DNA from 2 places in the Azospirillum thiophilum genome. Region 2 is predicted to be linked to the other one. Evidence: predicted binding sites of a transcription regulator. Region 2 holds the regulator's gene; the other holds the start of a gene.
The links. The regulator LexA, encoded in region 2, represses DNA repair genes until DNA is damaged. The targets are predictions, from matches to a motif close to ATGTTCTANTTTGGTTC.
Positions count from the first base shown of each region.

Region 1: the regulator LexA is predicted to act here: its motif matches at 13,858-13,874, upstream of AL072_RS05250 (S24 family peptidase).

Region 1 covers NZ_CP012401.1:1,130,985-1,146,750, forward strand. The annotation lists gene addB (double-strand break repair protein AddB) at 1-663, opposite strand, end outside; gene AL072_RS05175 (nucleotidyltransferase family protein) at 856-1,611, opposite strand; gene AL072_RS05180 (aminoglycoside phosphotransferase family protein) at 1,614-2,642, opposite strand; gene tsaE (tRNA (adenosine(37)-N6)-threonylcarbamoyltransferase complex ATPase subunit type 1 TsaE) at 2,642-3,154, opposite strand; gene AL072_RS05190 (hypothetical protein) at 3,210-3,641, opposite strand; gene AL072_RS05195 (NAD(P)/FAD-dependent oxidoreductase) at 3,912-4,949, shown strand; gene AL072_RS05200 (ABC transporter substrate-binding protein) at 5,064-6,563, shown strand; gene AL072_RS05205 (ABC transporter permease) at 6,620-7,570, shown strand; gene AL072_RS05210 (ABC transporter permease) at 7,567-8,394, shown strand; gene AL072_RS05215 (hypothetical protein) at 8,404-10,056, opposite strand; gene gpt (xanthine phosphoribosyltransferase) at 10,246-10,740, opposite strand; tRNA gene AL072_RS05225 (tRNA-Arg) at 10,962-11,038, shown strand; tRNA gene AL072_RS05230 (tRNA-Arg) at 11,242-11,318, shown strand; gene AL072_RS05235 (hypothetical protein) at 11,447-11,665, opposite strand; gene AL072_RS05240 (branched-chain amino acid aminotransferase) at 11,879-12,727, shown strand; gene AL072_RS05245 (hypothetical protein) at 12,703-13,008, opposite strand; gene AL072_RS05250 (S24 family peptidase) at 13,148-13,780, opposite strand; gene AL072_RS05255 (hypothetical protein) at 14,038-14,367, shown strand; gene AL072_RS05260 (hypothetical protein) at 14,364-14,771, shown strand; gene AL072_RS05265 (portal protein) at 14,786-15,766, shown strand, end outside.
Region 2 covers NZ_CP012401.1:2,714,993-2,730,758, forward strand. The annotation lists gene AL072_RS12575 (GNAT family N-acetyltransferase) at 1-116, shown strand, start outside; gene AL072_RS12580 (hypothetical protein) at 137-625, opposite strand; gene AL072_RS12585 (alpha/beta hydrolase) at 818-1,990, shown strand; gene AL072_RS12590 (alpha/beta fold hydrolase) at 2,010-2,873, opposite strand; gene AL072_RS12595 (lytic transglycosylase domain-containing protein) at 2,908-3,807, opposite strand; gene uvrB (excinuclease ABC subunit UvrB) at 3,902-6,043, opposite strand; gene lexA (transcriptional repressor LexA) at 6,281-6,997, shown strand; gene AL072_RS12610 (ComEC/Rec2 family competence protein) at 7,075-9,237, opposite strand; gene gltX (glutamate--tRNA ligase) at 9,394-10,800, shown strand; gene gltA (citrate synthase) at 10,901-12,214, shown strand; gene AL072_RS34920 (hypothetical protein) at 12,237-12,410, shown strand; gene AL072_RS12625 (rhodanese-like domain-containing protein) at 12,420-12,695, opposite strand; gene AL072_RS12630 (efflux RND transporter permease subunit) at 12,874-15,766, opposite strand, start outside.

The DNA.
Region 1 (15,766 bases), 1.5 Mb from region 2:
CGACGCCGCGACGATGGAACCGGTGGAGCCGGCGGCGATCACCATCCCCGGCGGCGGGGCGGCCTGCCAGAGTGCGGCCTGCGTCTCCAGCGCCAGGTTTCGGCGTTGGGCCGGGTCGGTCTCGCCGCTCGACTCGAGTATGGCGGGCCAGACCTCGGTGACAATGTTGAGAAACTCCAGGGTTTTCTTCCAGTGCTCCGCGTAATCATCGGGAACAAGGGTGTGGAGCCGCTCGAAACCAACACGTTCCGTCCACACGGCATCGATCAACCGACCCAAGTCGGCTCCAAGGCGTACCGCCTGAGCTGTCGTTGCCGATAACGTGCTGGCCAAGACCAGCCGCGCCAGCGTCATCTGCCGGCTTAGCGGGGAGATTGCTTCGGGCAGGTCGAGCGGGAGGTCCGGCAGTTCCTCCTCGGTCAGGCTTAGGTCGCCGGCGTCCAACTCGCCCAGCGGTGCCATCCGCGGCAGCAGCGTCGGCTGTCCGCCGGAGCGGCGCAGGAAGGCCTGTTGCAGCGACCGGCAGGCGCGCCGGGTCGGCAGCAGCACCGTCACCCCGGCCAGCGCCATCGGGTCGCCGCCGACCCGCTCCATGATCCCCGCCGCCAGCATGTCGACGAAGGGCGCACCGGAGGGGATGCTGTAGACTTTGGGGTGGGTCATGGACTGTCCGGATTGGTGCTTGTTGGTGCGGGCGCCGATTGCCCCCTCCTTAACCCTCCCCCGCTTTTGGCGGTGGAGGGAACTGCCGCCACTTCGCAGAAGGCACCCTCTCCCGCACAGCGGGGGAGGGTCGGGGAGGGGGCAATCATCGGCAACGCACCCGATGGACTGGATGATACCTGAACGCCGCCCTCAATGGGCAACCGCGCGCACGCCGCCGATGGCCAGCAGATCCTCGGCCTCCCGCAGCCCACCGGGGGTGCCGACATGGAACCACAGCCCGTCATGGGCGAGGCCGAAGAGCCTGCCTGCCTGCTGCGCCCGGTCCCAGATGCGGTTGGTGGAGAAGGCGCCGTCGGGGGTGTCCGCTGCGAACAGCTCCGGCTTCACGATCTGGACGCCGGCATAGACGAAGGGGGCCAGTTCGAGTTCGCCGCGGCGGGTCAGCCGGCCCAGCGGGTCCATGTGATAGTCGCCGGGCCCGTCATAGCCGACCGACTTGGTCGTCGCCATCATCAGCAGCAGCGCGTCCATCTCCGCCGGGTTCCAATAGGCGGCGAGGCGGCGCAATGCCGGGATCGGTCCGTCGAGCCAGAAGATGTCCGCGTTGACGGTATAGACCGGCGCGGCGCCCAGCAGGGGCAGCGCCTTCTTCACCCCGCCGCCGGTCTCCAGCAGCGTCTCTTCCGGCGAGAGGGCGATGGCCGGCCAGCTTGGATTCTCCGCCGCCCGGCTTTTCAGGTGATCGCCGATCATAGCGCCGAGATAGTGGCTGTTGACCACCGCCTTGGCCACGCCGGCCGCGGCCAGCCGGTCGAGCGCATGGTCCAGCATCGGCCGGCCGAGCACCGGGATCAGCGGTTTCGGCCGGTGGTCGGTCAGCGGCCGCATGCGCAGGCCCTTGCCGGCGGCAAGCACCATCGCGGTATCGGGAACGGTCAAGGTCATGTTCACGGCGTCTCCGGAACGGCCAGGGCGGCACGGGAATCGGATGGCAGGTGGCGGTCGAACCAGGCGGCGACCGGGCCAAGCTCCGGCTTCGCCAGCTGCGTTTCCAGCAGGCGCCACACCCGTGGCAGATGGACAAGATAGGAGCGGCGGCCCTGGCTTACCGCCAGACGGACGAAGATGGCGACGATCCGGGTATGGCGCGCCGCGCCCAGCACAGCCATGGCGCGGCGGAAGGCGGCGGCATCGGTGGCAGGAAAGGCGTCGAGATAGCGTGCGACCATCGCCTCCGCCAGATCGGGCGCCACGTCGCGCCGCGCATCCTCGAGCAGGGAGACGAGGTCGTAGGCCTGCGGCCCCCAACCGGCGCTTTGGAAATCGATCAACCCGGCAGCACTCACCCCAGGCCGAGGCAGCCGCATCACATTGTCGACATGGTAGTCGCGCAGCAGCAGCGACGGCGTCCCGGCGCAGGCCGGCTCCAGAACCGCGCGCCAAGCTGTTTCGAATTCGGAACGTTCCTTGTCGCTTGCGGGGCGGCCGAGCGCAACCGGGACATACGCATCGATGAACAGCCCGGTCTGCGCCAGGAACAGGGCGGGGTCATAGACCGGCAGGGCGAGCCGTTCCGCGACGTCGACGGGCCAGTCGCGATGGATCGCGATCAGCGCATCGGTCGCCAGTTCGTAGAGCGGCCACGGGTCGGCACCGTCCGCCAGCAGGCGGGTAAAGGTTTCGCTTCCGAAATCATCCTGGATTGCCAATCCTCGTTCCACATCCGATGCGAGGATGGTGGGAACCGACAGACCGATGGCGGCCAACTCGCTGCCGATGGCGATGAAGGGGACGAGATCCTCGGCGGGAACCGGCGTGTCGACCAGGATCAGCGTGCCGCCGTCCGGCTTGTGGATGCGCTCGTAGCGGCGGGCCGACGCATCGCCGGCCAGCGGCTCCCGCATCGCGGCGGACAGGCCGTGGGCGGCAAGGAAGGCGGCGATTTCCGCCTCCCGCTTTGACAGGGCCACAGGCATCACGGCGTCCAGTCGGCGGCGGCGATCCGCGCGGCAAGCGCGCCATGGCCGGTCAGCGTGGCGCGTCGGGCATCCGGGCCGATATCGGGGCCGGCATGCTCCAGCATCACCTCGACCCGGTCGGGCGGCAGCAGCGGCCCCAGCCGGTCCGGCCACTCCACCAGCGCGACGGCTTCGGCCCGCGCATCGTCCCAGCCCAGTTCATGGACCTCGTCCGGACCGGACAGGCGGTAGAGGTCGAAATGCCAGACCGGGCCGATGGCAGTGTCGTAGGTCTGCACCAGCGTGAAGGTGGGCGACGGCACCTCGGCATCCTCATGGGTGACGCCGCAGATCAGCGCCCGCGACAGCGCGGTCTTGCCGGCGCCGAGGTCGCCACGCAGGGCCACGAGGTCGCGGGGGCGCAGGATGGCGGCCAGCCGGCGGGCCAGCGCCGCGGTGGCGGCCTCGTCGGAAAGCGGGATGACGACGACGTGGGGGGCATGGGGGCCATGGGGGGACGTGTCCGGCATGGCGCGGATACTGTGCGAAGCCGCCGCCCGCCTGCAAGCCGGAAAGAAGGATGGGTTACCGGCCGATCCGCCGTTTGGGCGACAGCCGGTCGGCTGCGGGTCCGGCCGGTCCCTCAGCCGACCCCGCGGCCATTACCAGCCGGGGCGCCTTGTTGAAGTTCATGGTGATCATGAGCGTCAACGCGCCGTTGATCAGGTGCAGCATCTTGTCGGACGCCACCGGCAGGGGAATGCGCCGGCCCATGCAATAGCCGACCAGCGCGGCCGTCACCTCGGTGTCGGACAGCGCCAGTTCGGTCACGGTGCCGTCGTCGCCGGTGACGGTCAGACGGGTCTCGATGCCCTCCTGCTCGCGCCCTTCGGGCTTGTGGTAGAGGACACCGGACACGGTGCCGACCGGCAAGGGATCCTTCACCCGGCGGCGGCGGTCCAGCACGGCCCGGATGACTTCCTGGTCGGTGAAGACCAGACACCGCAATTCCTTCATTCCGGACCTCCACCCGACCGGCTCCCAGGCTGGGGAACCCTGTCACTGTCCGCCTTGCCGGGGCGGGCTGCAATCAACAAATTTAAGCGAATTTGCCCAAAATCCTACGAATGCCCGCCGCCCTCTCATGCCGAGACATGCGGGACGCGCGACACGGGGCCGCTTTCCCCTTGCTGGGGGTTGACCCGGCCGGGAAATGCGGACAATGGAAGGTCCATCCATCCGCCTTCGAGTCTCAACTGCCCACCCGTCCCCAAGGAACAGGCTTTCATGTCGCAGACCGCTTCCAGCACCGATGTCCTCACCACCGACGTCGTCATCGTCGGCGCCGGTCCTGTCGGACTGTTCGCCGTGTTCGAATGCGGCATGCTGAAGATGCGCTGCCATGTGGTGGACGCGCTGGACATGGTCGGCGGCCAATGCACGGCGCTCTACCCGGAAAAGCCGATCTACGACATCCCAGCCCATCCCTCCATCGAGGCTGCCGACCTGATCGACCGGCTGGCCGAACAGGCGGCTCCCTTCGCGCCGACCTATCATCTGGGCCAGCAGGTGGAAAAGCTGACCCGCCAGGATGATGGACGCTGGCTGGTGGAAACCAGCATCGGCACGAAGATCGACGCCCAGGCGGTGATCATCGCCGCCGGCAGCGGCGCCTTCGGCCCCAACCGTCCGCCGCTCGACGGGCTGGAGGCGTATGAGGGCAAGTCGGTCTTCTACATGGTGCGCCGCCGCCAGGACTTCGCCGGCAAGAAAGTGGTGATCGCCGGCGGCGGCGACAGCGCGGTCGATTGGGCGCTGTCGCTGGCCGACGTGGCCGAGCGGGTCTATGTCGTCCACCGCCGTCCGAAGTTCCGTGCCGCGCCGGAAAGCGTCGCCCGCATGGACGCGCTGGTCCGTGACGGCAGGATCGACATGGTGGTGCCCTACCAGCTGTCCGGCCTGGACGGCGAGAACGGGCAGCTGACCGCGGTCCGCGTCGCCACGCTCGACGGCGAGGAGAAGGCGCTGCCGGCCGACGCGATGCTGGCCTTCTTCGGCCTGTCGATGAATCTCGGACCCATCGCCGACTGGGGCCTCGATCTGGAGCGCAGCCACATCGCCGTGGCCCAGCCCGGCTGCGCCACCAACGTGCCGGGGATCTTCGCCATCGGCGACATCGCCACATATCCGGGTAAGCTGAAGCTGATCCTCTGCGGCTTCGCCGAGGCGGCCCAGGCCGCCCACGCCATCCGCTCGCTGGTCTATCCGGGCGAGGCGCTGCATTTCGAATATTCCACCTCGAAGGGCGTGCCGGGCGCCGCCTGATCCGCTGCGGCCCATCGGAATGCCAGTGGGCCGTGCTTGCGCTCTCCCGCGCCGCACCGCATCATCGCGGCAAAGAGACCGTCGGCAACGACGAGACGGGGGAGTTTTGCCATCATGTCCATCGCCAAGCAGGGCTTCACCCTGGCGGCTTTCGCAGCATTGGCATTGGCCGCCGAATTGGCCGCCGGTCCGGCCACGGCCCAGCCGCGCACCGACCTCGTGGTCGGCATGGCGCTGGAGCCGCCGCATCTGGACCCCACTGCCGGGGCGGCCGGCGCCATCAAGGAAGTCACCTACGCCAACCTGTTCGAGCCTTTGCTGCGGGTCGATGCCGACGGCAGGCTGGTTCCCGGCCTGGCGGAACGCTGGTCCGTGTCGGAAGACGGGCTGACCTACCGCTTCAGCCTGCGGCCCGGCGCGAAGTTCCATGACGGCAGCGCCGCCGATTCGGCCGACGTGAAGTTCACGCTGGACCGGGCCCGCGCGGCGTCGTCGGTCAACGCCCAGAAGGCCTATTTCACCCCGATCGCCTCCGTGGAGACCCCCGACCCCAAGACGGCGGTGGTCACGCTGTCGCGGCCCGACGGCCTCTTCCTGTTCCATATGGCCAGCGGCGACGCCGCCATCGTCGCCCCGGAGACGGCGGCGACCAACAAGCAGAAGCCGGTTGGCACCGGCCCCTTCAAGTTCGAGCGTTGGGTTGCCGGCGACCGGGTGGTGCTGGTCCGCAACCCGGACTATGACGGCGTGAAGCCGAAGCTGGACCGGGTGTCCTTCCGCTTCATCAGCGATCCCGCCGCCCAGGTCGCAGCCCTGAAGGCCGGCGACGTCGATGCCTTCACCCTGTTCAGCACCTACGAGGCGCTGGCCGAGTTCCGCAGCGACCCGAAATTCACCGTCATGGTCGGCTCGACCGAGGGCGAGACGGTGCTGTCCACCAACAACGCCCGCAAGCCCTTCGACGATGTCCGCGTCCGCCGGGCCATGGCCCATGCCATCGACCGCAAGACACTGATCGAGGGCGTGCTGTACGGCAACGGCGCCGCCATCGGCAGCCATTTCCCGCCGCACCGCGAAGGCTATGTCGACCTGACCGGGCTCTATCCCTACGATCCGGCAAAGGCGAAGGCGCTGCTGGTCGAGGCCGGCTATCCCGACGGTTTCGACACGACGCTGCGCCTGCCGCCGCCGCCCTATGCCCGGCGAGGCGGCGAACTGGTCGCCGCCATGCTGGCCGAAGTCGGCATCCGCGCGAAGATCGAGCCGATGGAATGGGCCTCCTGGCTGGAGAAGGTGTTCAAGGGCAAGGATTACGACCTGTCGATGATCGCCCACACCGAACCGCTGGACATCGACATCTATGCCCGCCCCGACTACTACTTCAATTACCGGAGCGACCGCTTCAACGCCCTGAACGACGAGCTGAACCGCACCCAGGATGCCGCGAAGCGCAATGCGCTGTATGGCGAGGAGCAGAGGATCCTGGCGGAGGATGCGGTCAACGGCTTCCTCTTCATGCTGCCGTCGGTGACGGTGCAGAAGGCGTCGCTGACCGGCCTTTGGGTGAACCGCCCGGTCCAGGCCAACGACGTCACCGCCGCCGCCTGGAAGTGAGGGCGGGCCGGTGAGGCTGGATCAATGATGATGTCGGGCAAGTAAGGATCGCCCCGGTGCTCGCCTTCCTGCTGCGACGGCTGTTCAGCCTGATCGTCACCGTCTGGCTCGCCACCGTCGCGGTCTTCGCGGTGCTGCAACTGGTGCCGGGCGACCCGGCATTGCTGATGCTGGGCGTCAACGCGCAGCCGGACACGCTGGCGGCGCTGCGTTCCCAGATGGGGCTCGACCAGCCGGTTCCGGTCCGCTACCTGCACTGGGTCGGCGGGCTGGCCCGCGGCGACCTCGGCGTTAGCCTGACCTATGCACGCCCGGTCGCCGAGCTGGTGGCGGAGCGGCTGGCGGTCACCCTGCCGCTGGCCCTGCTGGCGCTGGCGCTCAGCACGCTGGCCGCCCTGCCGCTCGGCCTGCTGGCCGCGGCGCGGCGGGGCAGGGGCGGCGACTGGGCGGTGCTGGGCTTCGCGCAGTTCGGCGTGTCGATGCCCAGCTTCTGGATCGCGATCCTGCTGATCCTGCTGTTCTCCCTGACGCTGCACTGGTTTCCGGCCGGAGGCTTTCCCGGCTGGGATGGCGGCATCGGTCCGGCGCTGCATGCGCTGGTCCTGCCCGCGCTGGCGCTGGCCGTGCCGGAGGCCGCCATCCTCGCCCGCGTCACCCGTACCGCCGTGCTCGACACGCTGGGCGAGGACCATGTCCGCACCGCCCGCGCCAAGGGGGTGGGCCGGGTCGCCGTGCTCCTGCGCCACGCCCTGCCCAACGCCCTGATCCCGGTGGCGACGGTGCTGGGGTTGCAGATCTCCTTCCTGGTCGCCGGTGCGGTGGTGGTGGAGAATGTCTTCACCCTGCCGGGGCTGGGACGCCTGCTCTACCAGGCCATCGGCCAGCGCGACCTGATCGTCGTGCAGGGGGTGGTCGTGCTGCTGGCGCTGTTCGTGGTGGTGGTGAACGCCCTGGTGGACATCGCCTGCGCGCTTGCCGATCCGCGGCCGAAGGGAGGGGCGTCGTGAGGGCGCGGCTTCCCCTCTCCCTGCGCCTTGGCGCCGTGCTGACCGCGCTGCTGGTGGCGCTGGCGCTGCTGTCGCTGCTGTGGACCCCCTATCCGGCCGAACAGATCCGCGTGCTCGCCCGGCTGAAGCCGCCGAGCGCCGCGCACTGGCTCGGAACCGACCATTTTGGGCGGGACGTGCTGTCGATGATCATGGTCGGAGCCCGCAATTCGCTGGCGGTGGGAGCGGCTGCGGTAGGGCTCGGGCTGCTCGGCGGGGTGCCGCTCGGGCTGCTGGCCGCCGCGCTGGGGCGCTGGGGGGACGAGGTGGTGGCGCGGCTTGGCGATCTGGTCTTCGCCTTTCCCGCCGTGCTGTCGGCGATCCTGCTGACCGCGGTGCTCGGCGCCGGGGCGGTCAACGTCGTGCTGGCCTTGGCGCTGTTCAACGCCGCGGTGTTGGCGCGTGTCACCCGCGGAGCGGCGCTGGCGGTGTGGCGGCGGCCCTTCGTCGGCGCCGCGCTGGCGCTGGGTCGCGGGCCGCTGTCGGTGACGCTGGTGCATGTGCTGCCCAACATCGCCGGCATCGTCGTGGTGCAGGCCACCGTCCTGTTCGCCGTCGCCATCGTCAACGAGGCGGCGCTGAGCTATCTCGGGCTCGGCATCCAGCCGCCGAGCCCGAGCTGGGGCAAGATGCTGGGCGATGCGCAGACCCACCTGTTCACCGCCCCCCTGCAGGCGGTCTTCCCCGGCGTGGCGATCGCGCTCGGCGTGATGGGGCTGACGATGCTGGGGGATGGCTTGCGCGACTGGCTCGACCCGCGGCACCGGTCGTCCGGACTGTTGTAGAGGGGGTGGTCAGCCCACCTGCCGCGTCCGCTCCGACAGCTCGATCAGGTCCATCAGCTCGTTGCTCTTCCAGTAGCGCGACTTGCCGACCTCGGTGCGGGCGGTGGCGACGAGGTCGTCGATGATGGCCTGTTCGTCGGTGCCAAGCGTGCCGCCGCGTTCCAGCCGGTGCGACAGCAGGCGGGTCATGTTCTGGCTGAAGGTCGGGATCCAGCCGCTGACCCGCTGGCCGAACACGCCGGCCAGCGCATTGACGCGCAGCAGATGCTCCATCCGTTCGTCGAGCGGGTCGGTCTCCTCGAACTTCATCGCCTTCTCGACGTTGGCGCGCATCTCTTCCAGCAGGGTCTCGCGCCACTTCACCAGGTCGTAGGTCTCGAATCCGAACTCGCGCGACATCGCCTGCCAGCGCCACAGCAAGCGGTTCAGCCAGACGATGTCGGCATGGTCGATGACGGGCTGGCGCCGGGCGGCGGCGGCCTGGGCGGAGCGTTCCAGCGCCACGGTGGTGACGCGCGAACCGATGATCTTCGCCGCCTGGGTCCAGGCGTTGCGGAAGGCGGGTTCGCTGCGCCGGTCCTCCATCAGGCCGGAGGATGTCGCGGCGTGGACCAGCTGGTCCAGCCGCTGTACCAGGGCCTCCAGCCGCGCCTTCTCCTTGGCGCTGGGGCGGATGGCGGAGCCGGGAACGCGGTCGTTCAGCTTGAGCACGACGCTCAGCGCCGCGGTCAGCGCCCGGGTGACCCCGATGAAATGGCCGGTCAGCGCCGCGGTCACGGCGTCGCCGCGGCCGGGATCGACACCGCTCTGACGGATGTAGAGCGCGGCGACGGCGTAGTTGCGCTTCGTCGTCACCACCGACAACGGCAGCAGGTTCGCCAGATCGTCGCCGCAGCGGTCGCGCAGTTGGTCCGTCGCGTCCAGCAGGCGGTCGGCCATCCGGTTCGCCTCCGCCTCGTCGGCGCAGGATGCCGGGAAATCCTCCAGCCGGTCGGCGACCGGCTTCACCGCGCCTTCGGCATTGGCCAGGATCAGATGCATCAGCCGCAGCGTGCCGATGTCGATGGCCGGCGTCTTTTCCAGGAAGCCCGACATCAGCCGGGTACGGCGCGGCCGGTTGCGCGACAGTCCGGCCAGCAACTCGTCCACCGCCTTCTTGTTGGTCAGGACGGTGTCCAGATGCCTGACCGCTGCGACGCGCATCCGCTCCTTCATCACCATGGCGACGGGGGAGCGCAGCACGCGGTCGATCACGTCGCCGCGTGCCATCTCGTCCAACATCTCCTGCGCCTCGACCGCCAGCAGCGGAAAGGCGTCGCGGCTCATCGCCTCCCACAAGGCGCCGACATCGACCCGCTGCAGCATGCCGGGGATGACGACGCCGGCATGGTACAGCACGTCGTCGTCGATCAGGAAGGCTTCGAACAGGTTGGTGAACAGGCGCCGGGCCCGGTTGGTGCGCTGGCGGTTCAGATACTCGATGACATATTGGCGGACGAGCTGGACGCGGTCGGCCGGCTCGCTGTCCATGCCCTCGATCTCGCTGAGGAGGCTGTAGACGAGGCTGGCCGGCAGCCGGGTGACCAGCGCGTCGATCTTCCGCCGCAACTCGTCCTGGTGAGGCTCGTCCGGGCGGGTGTCGCCAGATGGGTCGTCGGTCATGCGCGAGTTGGGACGCGGTGTTGTGAAGCGATGATGTGAGGCAGGCGGGCGCGGACGTTCCGTGAGCCCGGTTGTAGTCCGGGAACGGTAAATTTTTTGTGATGCTCTTCGATATGGCCGGCCCGTATGCCGCGGCCACCGCGAAACCGGCGGAGACCGCGGCTGAGGTGCCGCATCAACCGTTTGGCGTCAGCCGTTCCGCTGCTTGGCGATCGGCTGCGAGAATTGCAGTTCGATGTCCCAGGGGAAATGGATCCAGGTGTCCTGGCTGACTTCGGTGATGAAGGTGTCGACCAGCGGCCGGCCAGCCGGCTTGGCGTAGACGGTTGCGAAATGCGCCTTGGGCAGCATCTTGCGCACGACCACCGCGGTCTTGCCGGTATCGACCAGGTCGTCGATGATCAGCCAGCCCTCGCCGTCGCCGGCATTGGCGCCCTCGACCCCCTTCAGCACCATCGCCTCGCGCTGGTTCTGATGGTCGTAGCTGGAGACGCAGACGGTGTCGATCATCCGGATCTCGAGCTCGCGCGCGATGATCGCCGCGGGAACCATGCCGCCGCGCGTGATCGCGATGATGCCCTTCCACGGGCCGCGGTCGATCAGGCGCCAGGCCAGCGCCTTGGCATTGCGGTGGAGCTCTTCCCAGGACACCGGGAAATGCTTGTTGAAGGGGGCTTCGGCCACGGGACTGACTCTCCAGAAACAGCAAGCGGACTGTATAACCCAGCCGCCGCCGCCCGGCAATCCGGGGTGCTTTGCGTGATCGGGCCGCTCCCCGAAGGCTTGGCGAAAATCGTCGAAAAAAGCGCTTGCGGGGCAGGGGGTGTTTGAGTATGTTGCGCGCCTCGACGCCGACGGCCTGCCGCCGACGCCGGGGACAGACGGTGGATGTCAGGATATACAAGGCGCCCGTAGCTCAGCTGGATAGAGCATCAGACTACGAATCTGAGGGTCAGGAGTTCGAATCTCTTCGGGCGCGCCATCCTCCGCAGCATGACAAGCAAGGCCACCTTCGGGTGGCTTTTGTCGTCTGGGGGCCACCGGAATCCATCTTTTCGACATGTGTCTTTTCTTCGCGAAAAGCGCTTGCGCAGGATGAAGGATTTGAGTAGGTTGCGCGCCTCGACGCCGGGGGAACACTCCGACGCCGCGGCAGACGGTAGGTTAAGTGTTAGGATATACAAGGCGCCCGTAGCTCAGCTGGATAGAGCATCAGACTACGAATCTGAGGGTCAGGAGTTCGAATCTCTTCGGGCGCGCCATCCTTCCTAAAAAAGATCAGGTACTTACGAGTGGGCGGCCTTCTGGCCGCCTTTCGTCGTTTTGGGCTTCCCACCGTAACCCTTCCGTGGGTCGGATGGTGCTCTGCGGGGCGCAGAACGGGTATCGATCAGATGAAATCCGGGTCGGTCGGCCGCGAGGGCGGCAGATCGCTGCCGGGAACCGGTACATCGGTGCTGCCGGGGCCGCCCGGGTCGGGCAGGTCCGGGTTGTCGGTGATCGGCACATCGACGACCGGAACATCCTCGTTCGGACGCGGTTGAGGGCGGGGCGCGGCGGCAAGGATGCCAGGGACGCCGGTCCCGGCGCCGGTCTCTGCGGTTTGCATGGCTCGTTTCCTGTCGGTTGGTCGCTTCGGTCAGGCAGTTCCCCGTTTCAACAGCGGATTCCGCAATCCGCTCCCTCATGCGGACCGGTTGACCGATGACGACGAGGGGGTATGCTCTTCGGAGATCACCATCGACGACGAACCACGAATGGGCGGCGCGAACCGGCGGCGCCCAAACCATAGGCACAGATCATCCGAGGGAAGGACGCAATCATGGGCGGCATGGCAGGGCAGGCGTGGAGCTGGATCCAGGGCGAATGGGTGGAGGGCAACCCCCCGATCGTCGGACCGCTGTCCCACACGCTGTGGCTCTCTTCGACGGTCTTCGACGGTGCGCGCGCCTTCCAGGGTGTCGCTCCCGACCTCGATCTCCACTGCGCCCGCGCCATCCGCTCGGCCCAGGTCATGGGGCTGGAACCGATGGTGACCGCGGGTGAGATCGAGGAGCTGTGCTGGGACGGCATCCGGCGTTTCCCCAAGGAGGCGGAGCTCTACGTCCGTCCGATGTTCTACGCCGAGGACGGTTTCGTTTCGCCGGCCCCGGAGAGCACGCGCTTTGTCCTGTCGATCTACGAGGATCCGCTGCCGAAGCCGACCGGCTTCGCCGCCTGCATCTCCACCCGCCGCCGGCCGATCCCGAGCATGGCCCCGACCGAGGCCAAGGCCGCCTGCCTGTACCCCAATGCCGGGCTGGCGCTGGTCGAGGCGCGCAAGCGCGGCTTCCAGAACGCCATCATGCTGGACGCCATCGGGAACGTGGCGGAATTCGCGACCTCCAACATCTTCATCGCCAAAAACGGTGTGGTCCGCACGCCGGTGCCCAACGGCTGCTTCCTGAACGGCATCACCCGCCAGCGCATCATCGCCCTGCTGCGTGCTGACGGCTTCACCGTGGAGGAATGCACCCTCACCCCGCATGACGTGCTGGAGGCCGACGAGGTCTTCTCCACCGGCAACCATGCCAAATGCGTTCCGGTGACGAAGGTGGAAGACCGGAGCTTCGCCGCCGGGCCGTGTTTCGAGCGGGCGCGGGCGCTCTACTGGGAATATGCCTTCCGCTGATCGCGGAGCGCGACCGCCGCCCGGCGGTGATGGGCCAGCGTGGCGGCCAGCCGGGCCAGCCACGCGTCGGCCCGCGCGGTTGCGGCGCTTTGCGTCCGGCGTCGGCCCGCGACCGCGAGGCGTGCCTCGGCCGCCAGCGACTCATGCAGATGGAGGGCGGCAGCGCGGCGCAGGGCGTTGGCGCGGGTTTCTCCGCCGAGGAGGACCACCCGCAGGTCGCTCTGCGGCGGTCGGCCGTCATGGGTACGGAGCAGGGCGTCGAGGCGGGAGGCGCGGTCCATGGAGTGGACGATAGCGCTTGCCGGATCTGGCTGTAAAGGCTAATTTTCCTAGGATAGGTGGCCGCGGGAAAAGGTATTTCCCCCCCAGGATACCATCTTGCAAAAGACTGGGAGAGGGGCGGCCGGACCGTGGTCTGCCTTACTGGCTGGCCCAGATGATCCTTGCCATCCAGGCGACGTCCGACAGCGGGATGCTGCGGTCGGGATGGGCGTGGTTGATCGACAGCAGTTCGATCTTCGTCGCGGTTTCGCGGATCAACTGCTTGGCCATCACCTCGCCGCCCCTGGTGCGGACGACGACGCGGTCGTTGCGGCGGATTTGTGCGGCAGGGGAGACGATGATGGTGTCGCCGTCGCGGTAGACCGGTTCCATGCTGTCGCCGGAAATCTCAAGCGCATAAGCATGGGGGTCGCCCAGGCTGGGGAAAAGCAGCTCGTCCCAGCCGCTGCCGGCGGGGAAACCGGCATCGTCGAAATAGCCGGCGGACCCGGCCTGTGCGTAGCCGATCACCGGAACCCGCTGCAGCGGATTGGTGCCGGTGCCGTCGCCGACCAGAGTGACGAATTCCGACAGCGAAGCGCCGGTGGCGTCCAGCACCTTGGAGATGCTTTCAGTCGACGGCCAGCGCAGCTTGCCGTCGCTGGTCGTGCGCTTGCTCTTGTTGAAGGTCGTCGGATCCAGTCCGGCGCGCCGCGCCAGTCCGGAAGCGGAAAACCCGTGCTGCGCCGCGAGGCGGTCGATGGCCCGCCAGATATCCGTGTGTTTCAGCATGGGACGATAGTCTCATAGATATGCGATCCGGTCCCTAGGAACTTTTTCATAAAACCATTGACCGGGCGTGGCAGCCGGAACATAACGCAAACATAAGGCGCCACCGCCGGCCGGTTCCAGCGGTTCCCGCACTTCCCCCGTTCAAATTCCGAAGCCGCAAGGAGACCAGCATGCTGAGTCCGGCCGCCACCCCTTTGTCTGCCTCTCCGCCTGTCCGGCAGCCGACCCGAGCCGTTCCGCTCCGGGCCGAGCCCTTCATGGCCGAGGGCCAGCCCTTCGCCGGGGCGGAGGAGGCGTGGTTCTGGGCGGTGCAGGCGCAGGACGCCAAGGCGGCTGGTGCACGGGTCGCCGCCGGACGGGGGCTGATCGAGCGGCCCTGCGAACCTCAGGACGTGCTGCGGGTGGTCGACCGGTTGTACCGGACGCGAAAGCTGCTGCGCGACCACTTGCATGTCCTGGTCCATTACGGTCGCCGCCAGGGCGCGCCGGAACCGGATCGCTTCCGTGAACAACGCGCCCACGCCCTGTGGTCCGAGGCCTTCGATCTCATCGGTCCCGCCCTGCGCGAGAAGGGCATCGCACGATGAGCACACCCAATGCAGGCGCGCCGGCGACCGCCTGGGTGGTCTACCGGGGGGAGGCGCCGCTGTGGTGGCTGCGCGTGTTGAAGCCGGGGTTCCGCCACTGCCTGGCCCTGCTGAACGATGGGCGGCGCTGGGTGGCGGTCGATCCGCTGGCTGGCTTCACCGACGTGGCGGTGCTCGACCTGCCCGCCGATTTCGACCTGCCGGGCTGGTATCGCGCGCAGGGGCTGACGGTCGATGCCGCTGCGCTGCGCCGCCCATCGGGTGCCGCCCCCTGGGGGCCCTTCACCTGCGTCGAGGCGGTCAAGCGCCTGATCGGCCTGCGTGCCCGCCGGGTGCTGACCCCCTGGCAGCTGCATCGCCACCTGAACCGCTCCTCCCCGCGGCATGCCACCGTTCGACCCTGATCCGGAGACCGCCGATGACCCAATCCCCAGCCATCAAAACGGCGTCCCGGAAGGCGAAGGAGCTGTCGGAGCCCGAAGCCTTGCTGGAGCGCTACCGGGCCGCGCGCGAACGCCGCGCCGTGTGGGAGCGCCACTGGCAGGAGTGCTACGATCATGCGCTGCCCAATGGCCGGCCCTTCCGCGGCGACGGCACCCCCGGCGAGCGCCGCGTCGACCGGCTGTTCGACGGCACCGCCCCCGACGCGGTGGAACAGCTCGCCGCCAGCCTGCTGTCGGAACTGACGCCCCCCTGGTCGCGCTGGTTCGGCTTCCAGCCCGGGCCGGCGCTGACCGGGGCGGAGCGCGACCGCGTCGCTCCGCTGCTCGACCGCACGGCCGGCATCGTCCAGGCCCATTTCGACCGCTCCAACTTCGCGGTGGAGATCCACCAGGCCTTCCTCGACCTCGTCACCGTCGGCACCGCCAGCCTGCTGATGGAGGAAGCTGCCCCCGGTGCCCCGTCCAGCCTGCGCTTCACCGCCGTACCGCTGGCCGAAGCGGTGCTGGAGGAGGGGCCGGACGGCCGGCTCGACGCCACCTTCCGCCGCAGCGAGGCGACGATTGCCCAGATCCTCCAGCGCTTTCCCGGTGCCGACCTGCCCGATGAGCTGCGCAAGCGGGCCGCCGACGAGCCCGACACCCGCTTTGCCCTGGTCGAGGCGGTGCTGCCCGACGGCACCGCCTATCGCTGGGCCGTGGTTCTGGACAGCGGGCTGGCCGAGCCGTCCTGGCTGGCCCAGGGGCGCTTCGCCCAGTCGCCTTTCCTCAATTTCCGCTGGCTGAAGGCGCCGGGCGAGACCTACGGCCGCTCCCCGGTGATGAAGACGCTGCCCGACATCAAGACCGCCAACAAGGTGGTGGAACTGGTGTTGAAGAACGCCTCCATCGCCGTCACCGGCATCTGGCAGGCGGAGGATGACGGGGTGCTGAACCCGGCGACCATCCGGCTGGTGCCG
Region 2 (15,766 bases):
ACACGCCGGAAGGAAAGCTGATCCGCGTCGCCATCGACCAATGGCTGCTGTGCAAGCAGCTTCCGGAAAAAGAGGAGCCGGATAGCGGTTCCGGCCTGCGCCTCGCCGCGGAATAGCGGTTAACCGGGGATAACGGTCATTCGGCCGCCAGCGCCGTCCCGGCCGGAAGCGGCACCAGCCGGGCGGCACGGCGCCGCGGCAGATAAATGCGCGCACCGTCCAGGACGCCGGACAACTCCCGCATCGCATCGGTGGCCATGCAAAGCGCCACGAGCGGCAGCCAGCGATCCAGCAACTGGGCCGCCACCTCCGCATCCCCGCTCTGCACGGCGGCCAGGGAGTCCAGCAGGGCAGCCTCATCGGCACTGATCCGGCTGCAAGCCGGGCAGCGGATTTCCGGCTTGCGGACACCGGCCACCGCAAAGGTGCCGAGCAACGCGAACAGCGGAAGCAGCGCCGTGTTCGGCACGCCTGCGACGTTCAGCCCGATCCGCATGGAGGCCATTGCCCCAGCGGTTCCGGCGCGGAACCACTGGCGGACACCGGTCAACAGCGCGCGTTCGGCCGTCGTCAGGTCCGTCACCGTCCAGGGCGACGGCCGCCCTTCTCCCACCGTCTCGCACATGCCGATGCTCCTTCGTTCGGTTGCGGAAGCATCCTAGCGTCACCCGCGATCAATTGCGAGTCATTCTTATTTGCGATCGCTGCCCTGTGACAAAATGTGGCTTCGGTAATCTCGGTGGAACAAAGGAAAGGGCGCGTTAACCACCGCAGCCAATCCTGAACCGACATCGCAGCACAACGGGGATCGGTGGGGATGATGCTGACGCTTCGGGGAGTGGTTCTCGGACTGGCTGCGATGATCGGACTGGCCGTGGCGGGTGGCCTGGCGACGGCCCGACCGGCGACCGCTCAGATCGTTCTGAAACCGGCCTATGGCGAGGCGTCGCTGGCCGGTCCGGCGCGGGCACGGGGCGCAGTGGTGTGGAGCCATGGCCGCTCGGTGGATTCCGAGGATTCCGAAGCGCCTACCCCGCTCTACATGAAGGCGTTGCGCGCTGCCGGTTGGGACGTCTACCGGCTGGACCGCATGCGTGTCAGCGACACCCTGCCCAACAGCGCGCGCGCACTCGCCGGCTATTCGGAGATGCTGAAGGGCAAGGGCTACCGCCGCGTGGCGTTGACCGGCCAATCGTTCGGCGCCTTCATCTCGCTGATCGCCGCCGGCCAGTCCACTGCCATCGATGCCGTCATTGCAACCGCTCCGGCCGCCTTCGGCAACTTCACCGAGGCCTATGACAGCTATCGCGAGAACGCGGCCCAGCTCTGGCCGATCCTGCGCGAGGTGCGGCGGGCACGGGTCATGATGTTCCTCTTCCATGGCGACGATTTCGATCCCGGCGGACGGGCCGAGCCGGCGCGCAGCATCCTGGCCCAGCGCGGCCTGAACAGCCTGATCGTCGACCAGCCGTCGCTGCTGACCGGCCATGGCGCCGCCAACACCGGGCTGTTCGTCCGCCGGTTCGGCGCCTGCATCGTCCGCTTCGCCGAGGCACCGCCGGCCGCGAACGATCCGCCCTGCGACGAATCCTGGGGCCGCAACCCGAGCGCCGAGCTGCTCCAGGCCGCCCTGCCCGCCAACGGGTCCGGCTCCGGCAAGGGCGACACCGACACCATCTCCGCCCTGCGGCCCTATATGGGGATGTGGTACGGCAGCTACATCAACGGCCGCGAGGTCGCCCTGTCGGTGGAGAAGGCCGAGGGCGACGCCGTCTATGCCGATTACCTGCTGGGCGCCGGAATGGAGGCCGACCAGCCCTTCGAGCGGGTGCGCCGGAAGGGCCGGATCGAGAATGGTGAGCTGGTGTTCGACGAGAAGGGCCGCAACCTCCTGCGCTACCGCCTGCGTCCCGACGGCCGTGTCGCCGCCACCTGGCTGGACAAGGACGGCCGCGGCCGGCTCGATACGGTGCTGCGCCGGGTGAATTGAGGCCCTCTCCCCCAAAAAATCAGTCCTCCGCCAGGAAGCTGCGGACGATGGCGATCTGGTCGTCGGTCATCAGGGATGGGGCATGGCCGGTGTTGGGGATCTCCACCACCCGTACCAGGCCGGCGGCCCCCGGACCGCGCGCGGCCATCCGTTCGGCCGTCTCGGCGCTCAGCAGGTCGGACTCGGCACCGCGCAGCACCAGCACCGGACAGCGTATGCGGTCCCACAAGGCCCACAAATCGACATCGCCGATGGGCGCGGTCTTGAACGCATCGCCGATGCCGGGATCATAGGCGAGGCGGAAGCGGCCGTCGGGCAGCGGGCGGGCGCTGTGCTGCGCCATGTGGCGCCAGCATTCGTCACCGATCGTCCCGAAGCCCATCAGGACGAAGCGCAGGTAGGATTCAAGCGCCGCCAAATCCTCGAACACCGGATCCTTGCCGACATAGTCGGCGATGCGCTGCAAGCCGGCCTGGGCGATGAAGGGGCCGACATCGTTGATCACCATGCGGCGGATCGGGCTGTTGGCCTGGGCCGCCAGCGTCATGCCGATCAGCCCGCCCATCGAGGTGCCGACCCAGTCGACCGTCTCCGCCCCCATCCGGGCGATCAGCGCCACCATGTCGGCGCAATATTGCGGATAGCCGTAGAGCGCCGGCACCGGCAGCCAGTCGCTGCGGCCGCGCCCCACCACGTCGGGGCAGGCGATCCTCCAGCGGTCGGCCAGTGCCAGCGCCAGCCGGTCGAAATCCCGGCCATTGCGGGTCAGCCCATGGACGCAGACCGCGGTCCGGGCCGCGTCGTCACGTCCCCATTGGGTGTAGGCGATCTTGTGGAAACCGGCGGCACTGAGGCCGAGGACGCTGCGTTCGGACATCGGCACGGGCGGTATACTCCTGTTCCGGGAAGGGCTTCCGTCACCCCTTTTTCGGCGATTCGGCGGCGCGTGGCAACTCCGCCTCCACATCCGCCGCCGTGGCACGGCGGATGGCGGCCAGGGCCGGCGACGGCTCGGCCGCCGAGCGGTCGAAGGGGTGGCGGACGGTGTCGTAGCTGCGTCGGATGATGCGCACGTAATTGCGCGTCTCCTCATAGGGCGGTACGCCCTTGTGACGGTCGACCGCCTTTTCCCCGGCATTGTAGCCGGCCAGCGCCAGCGTCACGTCGCCCTGGAAATAGGCCAGCAGCCAGCGCAGGTACTTCACCCCGCCGGTGATGTTCTCGCGCGGGTCGAAGATGTCGCCGACGCCGAAGCGGTCCGCCGTGTCGGGGATCAGCTGCATCAGCCCGGACGCATCCTTGGGCGACACTGCGTCGGTCCGGAAGGCGCTTTCCGCCTGGATCACCGCCAACACCAGCGCCGGGTCGATGCCGTATTTCGGAGCGATGGATTTTACCAGCGCCACCACCTCGGCCGGCGGCGGGCCGACCTCGCGCACCGGCCCGGCGCCGGGCCGGCACCAGGGACGGATGCGCCCCATGCGGCCGGGGACATAGCTGACCAGCCGCCGCGCCTCCGGATGCCCGCGCGAGGCGGCGGCCCGCAGCCAGGCGGTGCCGAGCCGCCGGTTCTTCGCCACGCCCTTGCCGAACAGGTAACGGCGGGCCAGCCGATAGGCGGCGTTGGCATCGCCCTGCTCGGCCAATTCGCAGTCGGTGGATTTCGTCTTCAGGGAGGGCAGCGGCAGTTCGGCCACCGCGGCGGGCTTTTCGGCCGGCTTGGTTGCAGCCGCCGCAGCCATGGGGACCGGTCCCAGCCCGGCACCCCACAGCGCCGATGCTGCCAGCGATCCCATGACGACCCAACGAAACCGCAACCCCCTGTCCTCCTCCTGCCCCGGTGTCATCCCGCGGGAACCCGGAGTATGGTGATGCAACCTGCCGCCGACAAGGCCGCCAACCCCTTGCCGCCTATGGCCCGCGGCGGCGGCGGCCCTGCTTCTTCGGGGCACCCTCCGGGATGCCGCGCCCCTGGCGGGCGCTGCTGATGCCGATGCTGCCGGGAGTCTCCAACCCGAGATCCATCGCCTCCAGCCGGCGCAGCTCGTCGCGCAGGCGCGCGGCCTCCTCGAATTCGAGGTCGGCGGCGGCGGCGCGCATGCGCTTTTCCAGGTCGGCGATGACGGTCTTGAGATTGTGGCCGACCAGCTCGGTGGTGTTCAGCCCGGTCTTCACCGTCACATGGTCGGCGCGTTCGTAAACGCTTTCCATGATGTCGCCGATCGCCTTCTTGATCGATTCCGGGGTGATGCCGTGCTCCAGATTGTAGGCCATCTGCTTTTCGCGGCGGCGCGCCGTCTCGTCGATGGCGTACTTCATGCTGTCGGTGATCTTGTCGGCATAGAGCAGGGCACGGCCGTCGACATTGCGCGCGGCGCGGCCGATGGTCTGGATCAGCGACGTCTTCGAGCGCAGATAGCCCTCCTTGTCGGCGTCGAGGATCGCCACCAGCGCGCATTCCGGAATGTCCAGCCCCTCGCGCAGCAGGTTGATGCCAACCAGCACGTCGTAGGCACCGAGCCGCAGGTCGCGGATGATCTCGATGCGCTCCAGCGTCTCCACGTCGGAGTGGATGTAGCGGACGCGCAGGCCGGCCTCGTGCATGTATTCGGTCAGCGCCTCGGCCATCTTCTTGGTCAGGGTGGTGACCAGGATGCGATAGCCCTTGGCGACCACCTCCTTGCACTCGCCGATCAGGTCGTCGACCTGGGTCTCGGTCGGGCGGATGATCACCGGTGGGTCGATCAGGCCGGTCGGGCGGACCAGCTGCTCGGTGAAGACGCCGCCGGTGCGCTCCATCTCCCACGGGCCGGGGGTGGCGGAGACGAAGACGGTCTGCGGCCGCATCCCCTCCCATTCCTCGAATTTCAGCGGGCGGTTGTCCTTGCAGCTCGGCAGACGGAACCCGTAATCGGACAGGATGGTCTTGCGCGCCAGATCGCCGCGGTACATGCCGCCGATCTGCGGCACCATGACGTGGCTCTCGTCGACGATCAGCAGGGCATCCTTCGGCAGATACTCGAACAGCGTCGGCGGCGGCTCGCCGGGTGCGCGTCCGGTCAGATAGCGCGAGTAGTTCTCGATCCCGGCACAGGCGCCGGTCGCCGCCATCATCTCGATATCGAAGGTGACTCGCTGCTCCAGCCGCTGGGCCTCCAGCAGCTTGCCCTCGGCGGCGAACTCCTCCAGCCGAACCTTGAGATCCTTCTTGATCTGACCGATCGCCTGATGGAGCGTCGGCTTGGGGATGACGTGGTGGCTGTTGGGGTAGACGCGCACCGCCTCCAGCGCCGCCAGCTTCTCGCCGGTCAGCGGATCGACCTCGTGGATCGCCTCGATCTCGTCGCCGAACAGCGAGATGCGCCACGCCCGGTCTTCCATGTGGGCGGGAAACAGTTCCACCGTATCGCCGCGCACGCGGAACAGGCCGCGGCCGAAGGCGGCGTCGTTGCGCTTGTATTGCAGCTCGGTCAGCTTGCGCAACAGTTCCGGCTGGGAAATGATCTCGCCCTTGCGCAGGTCGACGGTCATTTCGGAATAGGTCTCGACCGAGCCGATGCCGTAGATGCAGGACACCGAGGCGACGATGATGACGTCGTCGCGCTCCAGCAGCGACCGCGTCGCCGCGTGGCGCATGCGGTCGATCTGCTCGTTGATCGAGGATTCCTTCTCGATGTAGGTGTCGGTCCGCGCGACGTAGGCTTCCGGCTGGTAATAGTCGTAGTAGGAGACGAAATACTCCACCGCGTTGTTCGGAAAGAAGGATTTCATCTCGCCATAGAGCTGCGCCGCCAGCGTCTTGTTCGGCGCCAGGACCAGCGTCGGGCGCTGCAGCAGCTGGATGACGTGCGCCATGGTGAAGGTCTTGCCCGACCCGGTGACGCCCAGCAGGACCTGGTCGCGCTCACCCTGGCGCAGGCCGGCGGTCAGCTCCTCGATCGCGTTCGGCTGGTCGCCCGACGGCTTGAACTCCGACGAGAGGACGAATTGCTTCCCGGCTTCCAGCTTCGCAAGCGGCTTGGCGGGAATGGCGGAGAGGACTGGGCTTGCCATGGGGCGGCGATCCGGATCGGGAAAGGGGTACGGAACAGGAACCGATTATATGGCCGCCGCCCTGCCGTCTGTCGAGACCTTGACCGCATCCAATTGCTGAGACGAGTGGCGAAATGTTCCATTTCCCGTCGCCGCGAAGATGACAGGGGCTTGACGCGCAGCGGGAACCAAACTAGAACATGGAGCAACGTTTTGTATTTGTTCCATCTTCAGTCTGGCGACCGCCGGGAGGCATCCATGCTCACGCGCAAGCAGCACGAATTGCTGCTGTTCATCCACGAGCGGCTCGGCCAGGGCGGCGTTTCGCCGTCGTTCGACGAGATGAAGGACGCCCTGGGCCTGAAATCGAAGTCGGGCATCCACCGCCTTATCACCGGCCTCGAGGAACGCGGTTTCATCCGCCGCCTGCCCCACCGCGCCCGCGCGCTGGAGGTTCTGCGGCTGCCCGAGGGGCTGGATACCGCCCGGTCCCGTACGGCGTCCAAGCCGAAATTCCATCCCAACGTCATCAGGGGCGATTTCGCCTTCGTCGGTCGCGATGTGGCTCCACCCTCCCCGACTGCCGCGCCGGAAACGGTGCAGTTGCCGCTCTACGGCCGCATCGCCGCCGGAACGCCGATCGAGGCGTTGCGCGACAACAGCGCCTTCGTCGACATCCCGGTCTCGATGCTCACCGCCGGCGACCATTACGCCCTCGAGGTGTCCGGCGATTCGATGGTGGAGGCCGGCATCCTCGACCACGACACCGTCATCATCCAACGCTGTGACGCTGCGGACAACGGCGCCATCGTGGTGGCCCTGGTCGACGAGGGCGAGGTGACGCTCAAGCGTCTGCGCCGCAAGGGCAACACCATCGCCCTGGAGCCGGCCAACTCAGCCTATGAGACCCGCATCTTCGGTGCCGACCGCGTCCGCGTGCAGGGCAAGCTGGTCGGGCTGGTAAGGAAGTACTGACTGCGGAAGTGCTGACGGCTCGTCATCAAGCCGCCCTGGCCCCTCCCCCGCCGAAGGGGGGGGCCAGTGACTCTGACTCACCGTCCAGGTCCTGACCAGGGCCGCTCTCCCTGCCGACCGTTGGATGTCTCGATCCGAATTCCCTCGCCCGTGACCGTCAGCGTGTGCGCGCCTCCGTGCCGCAGCGCCCAGCGGTCGATCACCAGTCCGGCCCGGCATCCGCGCGCCACCGCCGCCGTTACCACTGCGTCGGCGACGCCGCAATCCTCGTCCAGCGCATCCGCCAATCGCGGTAGGGCGATGATCTTCCCTCGCAGCTGGTACAGGCAGCCCCAGTCGTCGCACGCCATCGACGACCTTCCTGCGCCGTCGGCCCATCCGCCCGCCGCCGGCCAGGGATCGGCCGCCGTCCGGTCGCCGTCCCGCTCCCTCCAGGTCTCGACGATACGTCCGCCGCCCTTGCCCGACGCGCTGAGACGTCCATCCGCCATGCGCACAGCCACCACCGCCCCGTCCCCGGCGACCAGCACATCCGGCCTCGTCACCAGTGCCGGCGAGGCGAGGCCGGCCAGGATGGGCACCAGCCCGAGCCAGCGCCAGCGCCGCGTCCAGATGCAGAGCCACAGCCCGCCCGCCACCAACACAGCGAACCCTTCCACCGGCATCGCCGGTACGGTCAGGGAGGCCCAGGGCAACCGGCCGAACAGCTCCGCCGTCCAGATCACTGCCCTGTCGCCCCAGTTCATGGCGATCAATGCCGGCGCCTCCGCCCCGAAGGGCATCAGCGCATAGGCGATCAGGCTCCAGGGCATCACCCAGAAAGACGTGATGGGGATCGCGATCAGGTTCGACAGCACGCCGTAGAAGGCGATCTGCTGAAAATGGAAAAGCGAGAACGGCAGGGTCGCCAGTGTGGCGACCACGCTGGTCAGCAGGATGCCGCCGACATAGAGCAGGCTGCGCACAAGCCATCCGGCATCGCGCCGTATCGCCGCCAGCCGCAGGCTGCCGCGCTCAAAGGCGGCGATCAGCGCCACCACCGCCGCAAAGGACATCTGGAAGCTGGGTCCGAGCATCCCTTCCGGATCCAGGGCAATGGTGACCAGCCCGGCGAATGCGACCAGCCGCATGCTCAGCGGGTCGCGGTCCAGCATGATCGCTCCCATCACCAGCCCGGTCATCAGCACCGACCGCACCGTCGGCAGCGGCGCACCGACCAGCATGGTATAGGCCAGCGCCGACAGGATGCCGAACAGCGCCGCGATCTTCTTGATCGGCCAGCGCAGCGCGATGTAGGGCACCGTCGCCAGCATGGCCCGCACCACATAGAACAGGATGCCGGCAGCGATCCCCACATGCAGGCCGGAGATCGACAGCAGATGCGCCAGCCCGCTGTTGCGGAAGTCTTCCAATGTCTCTTCGGGGATGCCGAACTCTTCGCCGTTCAGCAGGGCCGTGGTGACGCTGGCCTCGACCGGATCGCCGATGGTGGCGGCGACCCGCTCTGCGATGACGCCGCGCGCCCGTTCGAAGGCAAGGGCGACGGTGCTCCATCCGGTGACGGGCGGGGCTTCCATGGCTTCGACCGCGCTGGTCGCGAAGCCGACTCCTCCCAGTCCCATGAACCAGGCGCGGCGCTGGAAGTCGAAAGCCCCAGGTTCGGCCGGCGCCTGCGGCGGCGACAGGGTTGCACGCAGCCGCACAACCGATCCCGGAGCGGGCGGCGGGTGACGGTCGGACAGGCGGATTCGCAGGGTGGCCGGCGTCTGCTCGGGCGACAGCCGGCTGATCGACGGTGCATGCAGGGTCAGCCGCACCGCACCCGGTCGCCGCTCCACCGCCATCACCCGACCGGTGACGGTCGCCGCCGTTATGCCACGGGTCAGTACCGGCGCTGCGACGCGCGCCGCATGACCCTGCGCCACCAGGAACCCGCCCACCGCCGTCAACAGGGCCACCGTCACCGCCGCCGGCACGAACCGCCGACGCACGATCAGCAGCAGAATTCCAGCGCCACCCGCCGTTACCAATCCGATCCACCAGGGCGGTTCCTGCATCAGCCCGAAATAGAGCGATGCCCCCGAGCCGAAGGCGACCGGCAACCACAGCACCCAGCGCTCGCTTTCCGCCTCCGCAAGTGCCGCGAGTCGGCCCCGGATCCACGCGAGCGCACGACGCCAACGCCCGCCGAATGACGGCGGACCATCGGTCTCCTCCTCCGGCCAGCCCGCGGCCGTCACCGGTAACGGATTCCAACCGCAGCAATGCCGCCCGCAAGCCTCTCCGCCATCCTCCATGCGCGCATCGCATTGCCTCCGAACCGGGTGGCTGTGTTAAACCACAGTGTCGTTACACCGGCGCATCATACCAGCGCCGAACCGGAAATTGAGAGACCGATGACCGTCGTCACCCGCTTCGCTCCGTCGCCCACCGGATTTCTTCACATCGGCGGCGGCCGTACCGCGCTGTTCAACTGGCTGTACGCCCGCCGGATGGGCGGCACCTTCCTGCTGCGGATCGAAGACACCGACCGGCAACGGTCTACCGAGGCGGCGGTCGACGCCATCCTCGACGGGCTGAAGTGGCTGGGCCTGGATTGGGATGGCGAGGCGGTGAGCCAGTTCGGGCGGAAGGACCGCCATGCCGAGGTGGCGCACCGGATGCTGGCCGCCGGCAAGGCTTATCGTTGCTATTGCAGCCCGGAAGAACTGGAGGAGATGCGCGCCGCCCAGAAGGCTGCCGGCCAGCCGATGCGCTATGACGGCCGCTGGCGCGACCGCCCGGAGTCCGACGCGCCTGAGGGCGTGGCGCCCGTCATCCGCCTCAAGGCTCCGCAGGAAGGCCAGACCGTCCTCGACGATCTGGTCCAGGGCGAGGTCACGGTTCAGAACGCACAGCTGGACGACCTGATCCTGCTGCGGGCCGACGGTACGCCGACCTATCTGCTGGCCGTGGTGGTGGACGACCACGACATGGGCGTGACCCATGTCATCCGCGGTGACGACCATCTGACCAACACCTTCCGCCAGATCCAGATCTTCAATGCGATGGGATGGGACCTGCCGCGCTTCGGCCACATCCCGCTGATCCACGGCTCCGACGGAGCCAAGCTGTCCAAGCGCCACGGCGCGCTCGGCGTCGACGCCTACCGCGACATGGGCTATCTGCCGGAGGCTGTGCGCAATTACCTGCTGCGGCTCGGCTGGTCGCATGGCGACGACGAGATCATCTCGACCGAACAGGCGATCGAGTGGTTCAACCTGGAGAGCATTGGCCGCTCACCGTCGCGCTTCGACTTCGCCAAGCTGGAAAATCTGAACGCCCATTACATGCGTCTGGCCGACGACGGGCGACTGGTCGGGCTCATCGCGCCGCGGCTGGAGGCCGAGTTGGGCCGCGGCCTGACCGACGCCGACCGCGACCTTCTGACGCGGGCGATGAGCGGGCTGAAGCAGCGCGCCCGGACCGTCGTCGACCTGGCGCAGAGTGCTCGATTCTATGTCGCGGCGCAGCCGCTCGGCTATGATGAAAAGGCGTCTGCTCTGCTCGACGAGAAGGGCCGTGGCCTGTTGACGGAGTTGGCTGCCGCCTTCGCCGAGGAGCCGGAATTCACCGCCACGGCTCTGGAAGCACGGGTCCGCACCTTCGCCGAGGCGCGGGGGGAAAAACTCGGCAAAGTGGCACAGCCGCTGCGCGCCGCACTGACCGGATCGACGGTGTCGCCGCCGATCTTCGAAGTGGCTGAACTGTTGGGCAGGGAAGCGACTCTTTCTCGCATCCGCGATGCAGCGGGTGCAGCATGAAGGTCATTTCCGTGCGTTGCCATCAGGCTGCCATGGAACTATGCTGCGCCGACGAAAAAAGGGCGCCAAGCCCGACCCTCAACGATAAGGACGTGCCGAGATGACCCAGACTGAGGACGGCAAGGATACCGTTACCCTCATCGACAACAAAACGGGCAGCCAGGTCACGATGCCGGTCCTGCACGGCGCCGTCGGGCCGAGCGTGATCGACATCCGCAAGCTCTACGCCGCGACCGGCTATTTCACCTACGATCCGGGCTTCACCTCGACCGGCAGCTGCGAATCCGGCATCACCTACATCGACGGCGACGAGGGTGTCCTGCTGCACCGCGGTTACGCCATCGACGAACTGGCCGAGCATTCGACCTTCCCGGAAGTGTGCTTCCTCCTGCTCAACAACCACCTGCCGACTGCCGCCGAGCGCACGGATTTCGAGAACATCCTGCGCCGCCACTCGATGGTGCATGAGCAGCTGACCAAGTTCTACAGCGGCTTCCGCCGCGACGCGCATCCGATGGCGATCATGTGCGGCGTCGTCGGCGCCCTGTCCGCCTTCTACCACGACTCGCTGGACATCAACGATCCGCAGGCGCGCAAGATCGCTGCGCACCGCCTGATCGCCAAGATGCCGACGATCGCCGCGATGGCCTACAAGTATTCGACGGGCCAGCCCTTCATGTATCCGCGCAACGACCTGTCGTATGCGGAAAACTTCCTCTACATGACCTTCGGCACGCCGTGCGAGCCTTACAAGGTCAACCCGATCCTGTCCAAGGCGATGGACAAGATCTTCATCCTGCACGCTGATCACGAGCAGAACGCCTCGACCTCGACCGTCCGTCTGGCCGGCTCGTCGGGTGCCAACCCGTTCGCCTGCATTGCCGCCGGCATCGCCTCGCTGTGGGGGCCGGCCCATGGCGGTGCGAACGAGGCCGTGCTGAAGATGCTGGAGGAGATCGGCTCGGTCGATCGCATCCCCGAGTTCGTCCGCCGCGCCAAGGACAAGAACGACAACTTCCGCCTGATGGGCTTCGGCCATCGGGTCTACAAGAACTACGACCCGCGCGCCCAGGTGATGCGCCAGACCTGCCACGAGGTGCTCGGCGAACTGGGCATCAAGGACGAGCCGCTGCTCGACATCGCGATGGAGCTGGAGAGGATCGCCCTGTCGGACGAGTACTTCATCGAGAAGAAGCTCTATCCGAACGTCGATTTCTACTCGGGCATCATCCTGAAGGCGATGGGCTTCCCGACCAGCATGTTCACCGTGCTGTTCGCGCTGGCCCGCACCGTCGGCTGGATCAGCCAGTGGAAGGAGATGATCGAGGATCCGGTGCAGAAGATCGGCCGTCCGCGTCAGCTCTACACCGGCCACACCAAGCGGCCCTTCGTGCCGCTGAACGAGCGTGGCTAACCGGCCCACAGCCCATAAGGGAATGGGCGGCTCCAACGGAGCCGCCCAGGACCCGACTGCGTACATCGTTCCGGTCCGGCGGGTGCGTCTGCGCTCGCCGGCGAACGACAACAAAGCGCCGTTCGCCTGGCGGGTCCGCCGAATGATCGTCTATCTGCTCATCCTGGCGCTGATCGCCGGAATCGTCTTCATCTGACGATTGGACTCAGTCCTGGCCGTTGCCTGATGCCAGCGTAGACCCTTCATCGATCCAGCCCATCACGCCGCCGATCATCAGCTTGACCGGCCGCCCGATCCGCACCAGCCGCAACGCAGCGCGATCCGCCCCGTTGCAATGGGGCCCGGCACAATAGACGACGAACAGCGTTCCCTCCGGCCAATCCGCCATCCTGCGCTCTGTAATCTTGCCGTCCGGCAGATTGATCGCGCCCAGGACATGTCCGTGCGCAAACGCCGCCGGCCCGCGCACATCGAGCAGCATGAAATCCAGTGAGCCGGATTTCAGGGACTCATGGACACCCAGCAATCCGTTTCGAACGACAGGCGTCTCGCAAAATGATCGGCGGCTTCTGCCGACGGAGCCGCCTGAATTTCGGTGACGAGACTGGGCATCATTTCCGGGAAGTCCCGATCACCGGCCGGAACTTCCCGAAACGGATTCAGACATCCTCTGCACCATACGATCGACCCTGGCCCTCTGCACGCCGCGGGAGGGGAGAGTCACCGCGCAGGACGATATAGATTGCCGGAATTACCAGCACGGTCAGCAGCGTGGAACTGAACAGTCCGAACAGCAACGAGATGGCCAATCCCTGGAAGATCGGGTCGGTCAGGATGAATGCCGCCCCGATCATCGCTGCAACGGCAGTCAGCAGGATCGGCTTGAAGCGAATCGCTCCTGCCTCCAGCACGGCCTCGCGAACGCCCATCCCCCGTTCTCGCAGATGGCGTATGAAGTCCACCAGCAGAATGGAGTTGCGCACGATGATGCCTGCCAATGCGATGAAGCCGATCATCGAGGTCGCCGTGAAGGCTGCGCCGAACAGCCAGTGGCCCAGCACGATGCCGATCAACGTCAGCGGCACCGGGACCAGGATCACCAGCGGCAGCTTGAAGCTGCCGAACTGACCGACCACCAGCAGGTAGATGCCCAGGATCGCCACAGCGAACGCCGCCCCCATGTCACGGAAGGTGACGTAGGTGATCTCCCACTCGCCCTCCCACAGCAGCTTGGGCGCACTCTGGTCGTCGGGCTGGCCGTGCAGAAGGATCTCGGGTTCACCCGGCAAACCGGCAGCTTTCCAGTCGACTTCCTTCAAGCGCTCCTCAACGGCCAGCATGCCGTAGATCGGCGCCTCGAACCGCCCGGCGAGATCGGCCGTTACCATCTCGGCAAAGCGGCCATTGCGGCGGAACAGCGGGTAGGAGGCAGCCTCCCGCGTCATGGTGACGAGGTCGCCCAATTCCACCGTGCCCCGCGCACCCGGAACCGGCGTGGCGAGGATGCGTTCCGACAGGAACAGGCCGGACTTGGGCAGGCGGATCGCGATCTCGATCGGGTTACGGCCGGCCCCCCGGTGCGAGTAGCCAACCGGCACGCCACCCATCAGCGCCTGCAAGGTATCGTAGACAGCCTGTTCCTCTACCCCGTGGAACTCCAGACTTTCGCGGTCCAGCGCGAAGCGCAGGCGTTCGCCCGCTTCGCGAAAGCTGTTGTCCACGTCCACGATGAAGTCCACTTGGCGGAAGACGCCCCCGACCAGGATGGCGACCTTGCGGCGGGTTTCGGCGTCGGGGCCGTAAACTTCCACCAGCAGCGTGGAGAGAACCGGCGGACCGGGCGGCACCTCGACCACCTTGATGGAGGTCCCGGGGAGCACAGGCAGGTCGGTCAGGCGCTCGCGGATGTCCAACGCGATGTCGTGGCTGGCCCGCCGGCGCTTCTCCTTGGGGGCAAGGTTGACCTGGAGGTCGCCCTGCTCCGGCTGGTCGCGCAGGTAGTAGTGCCGGACCAGACCGTTGAAGTTGAAGGGTGACGCCGTGCCACTGTAGGCCTGAATGTTCGCCAGTTCCGGCAGATCGCCAATCTTGCGGGCGGCAGCAAGCAGGATGCGCTCGGTATCCTCCGCCGAAGCCCCCCGCGGCAGATCCACGACAATTTGAAGCTCCGACTTGTTGTCGAAGGGCAGCAGCTTGACCGTCACGTCCTTGGTGTAGAACAGCGCCGTGGACGCCAGCGTCGCCACCCCGATGGCCAGCAGGAAGATCCAGGCGGTCCGTTTGCTCCGGATGACCGGCCGGGCGACCGCCAGGTACATCCGCCCAAGCACACCACCGTGGCCATGGTCGCCATTACCTTGCCCGGTGCCATGCCCGGCATGCGCATCGCCGGGACGCAGCTTCACCATGAGCCAGGGCGTCAGCACCATGGCGACGAAGAAGCTGAACAGCATGGCGGCGGAAGCGTTGGCCGGGATCGGGCTCATGTAGGGCCCCATCAGGCCGGAGACGAACATCATCGGCAACAGCGCCGCGATCACCGTCAGGGTGGCGATGATGGTGGGGTTGCCGACCTCCGCCACCGCCTCGATGGCGGCCTGGACCTTGGTGCGGCCATCGCGCATGGACCAATGACGGTCGATGTTCTCCACCACGACGATGGCGTCGTCCACCAGGATGCCGATGGAGAAGATCAACGCGAACAGGCTGACGCGGTTGATGGTGTAGCCCATCAGCCAGGACGCGAACATGGTCAGCAGGATCGTCGTCGGGATGACGATGAAGGTCACCACCCCCTCGCGCCAGCCGATCGCCAGCACGATCAGCCCGACGATGGTCACGGTGGCGAGCGCCAGATGGAACAGGAGTTCGTTGACCTTCTCGTTCGCCGTCTCGCCGTAGTCGCGGGTGACGGTGACCGTCAGATCCTTGGGCAGTCCGGCAGCCTCAATGGCGTGGACGCGCTCCAGCACATGTTCGGCGATGGTCACGGCGTTGGCCCCGGCACGCTTGGCGACGGCGATGGTGACCGCCGGCAAGCGGATGAGCCCCCCCTTGCCATCCGGCACCAGGTGCCATGCACTGCTCTCGTCAGGTCGGGCGCCGACCACCACGTTGGCAACATCCTTCACGTAGACCGGGCGGCCGTCCTGAGTGGTCACCAACAAGAGGCCGATGTCCGTCGTTCCCTGAAGCGTCTGCCCGGCCACGACGGGCAGGCTGCCGCCCTGCGAGCGCAGTTGCCCGACGATGAAGGAGCGATTGGCATTCTTGACCTTGTCGACGAGCTGGTTGAGCGTCACCCCGTAGAGTGCCAGCCGCTCCGGATCCGGTTCCACGCGGATTTGGTCTGGCCGACCGCCAACCAGGAAGGTCAGGCCGACGTCCTCCACCGCCACCAGCTGCGCCAGCAGATCGTCCGCCACACCATGAAGAGCATTGTCGGCCCAGCGCCCGGCGGCCTCCGGCTTCGGTGCCAGCGTCAGGGTCAGGATCGCCACGTCGTTGATGCCGCGTCCGACGATCAGAGGCTCTGGAATGCCGAGCGGAATG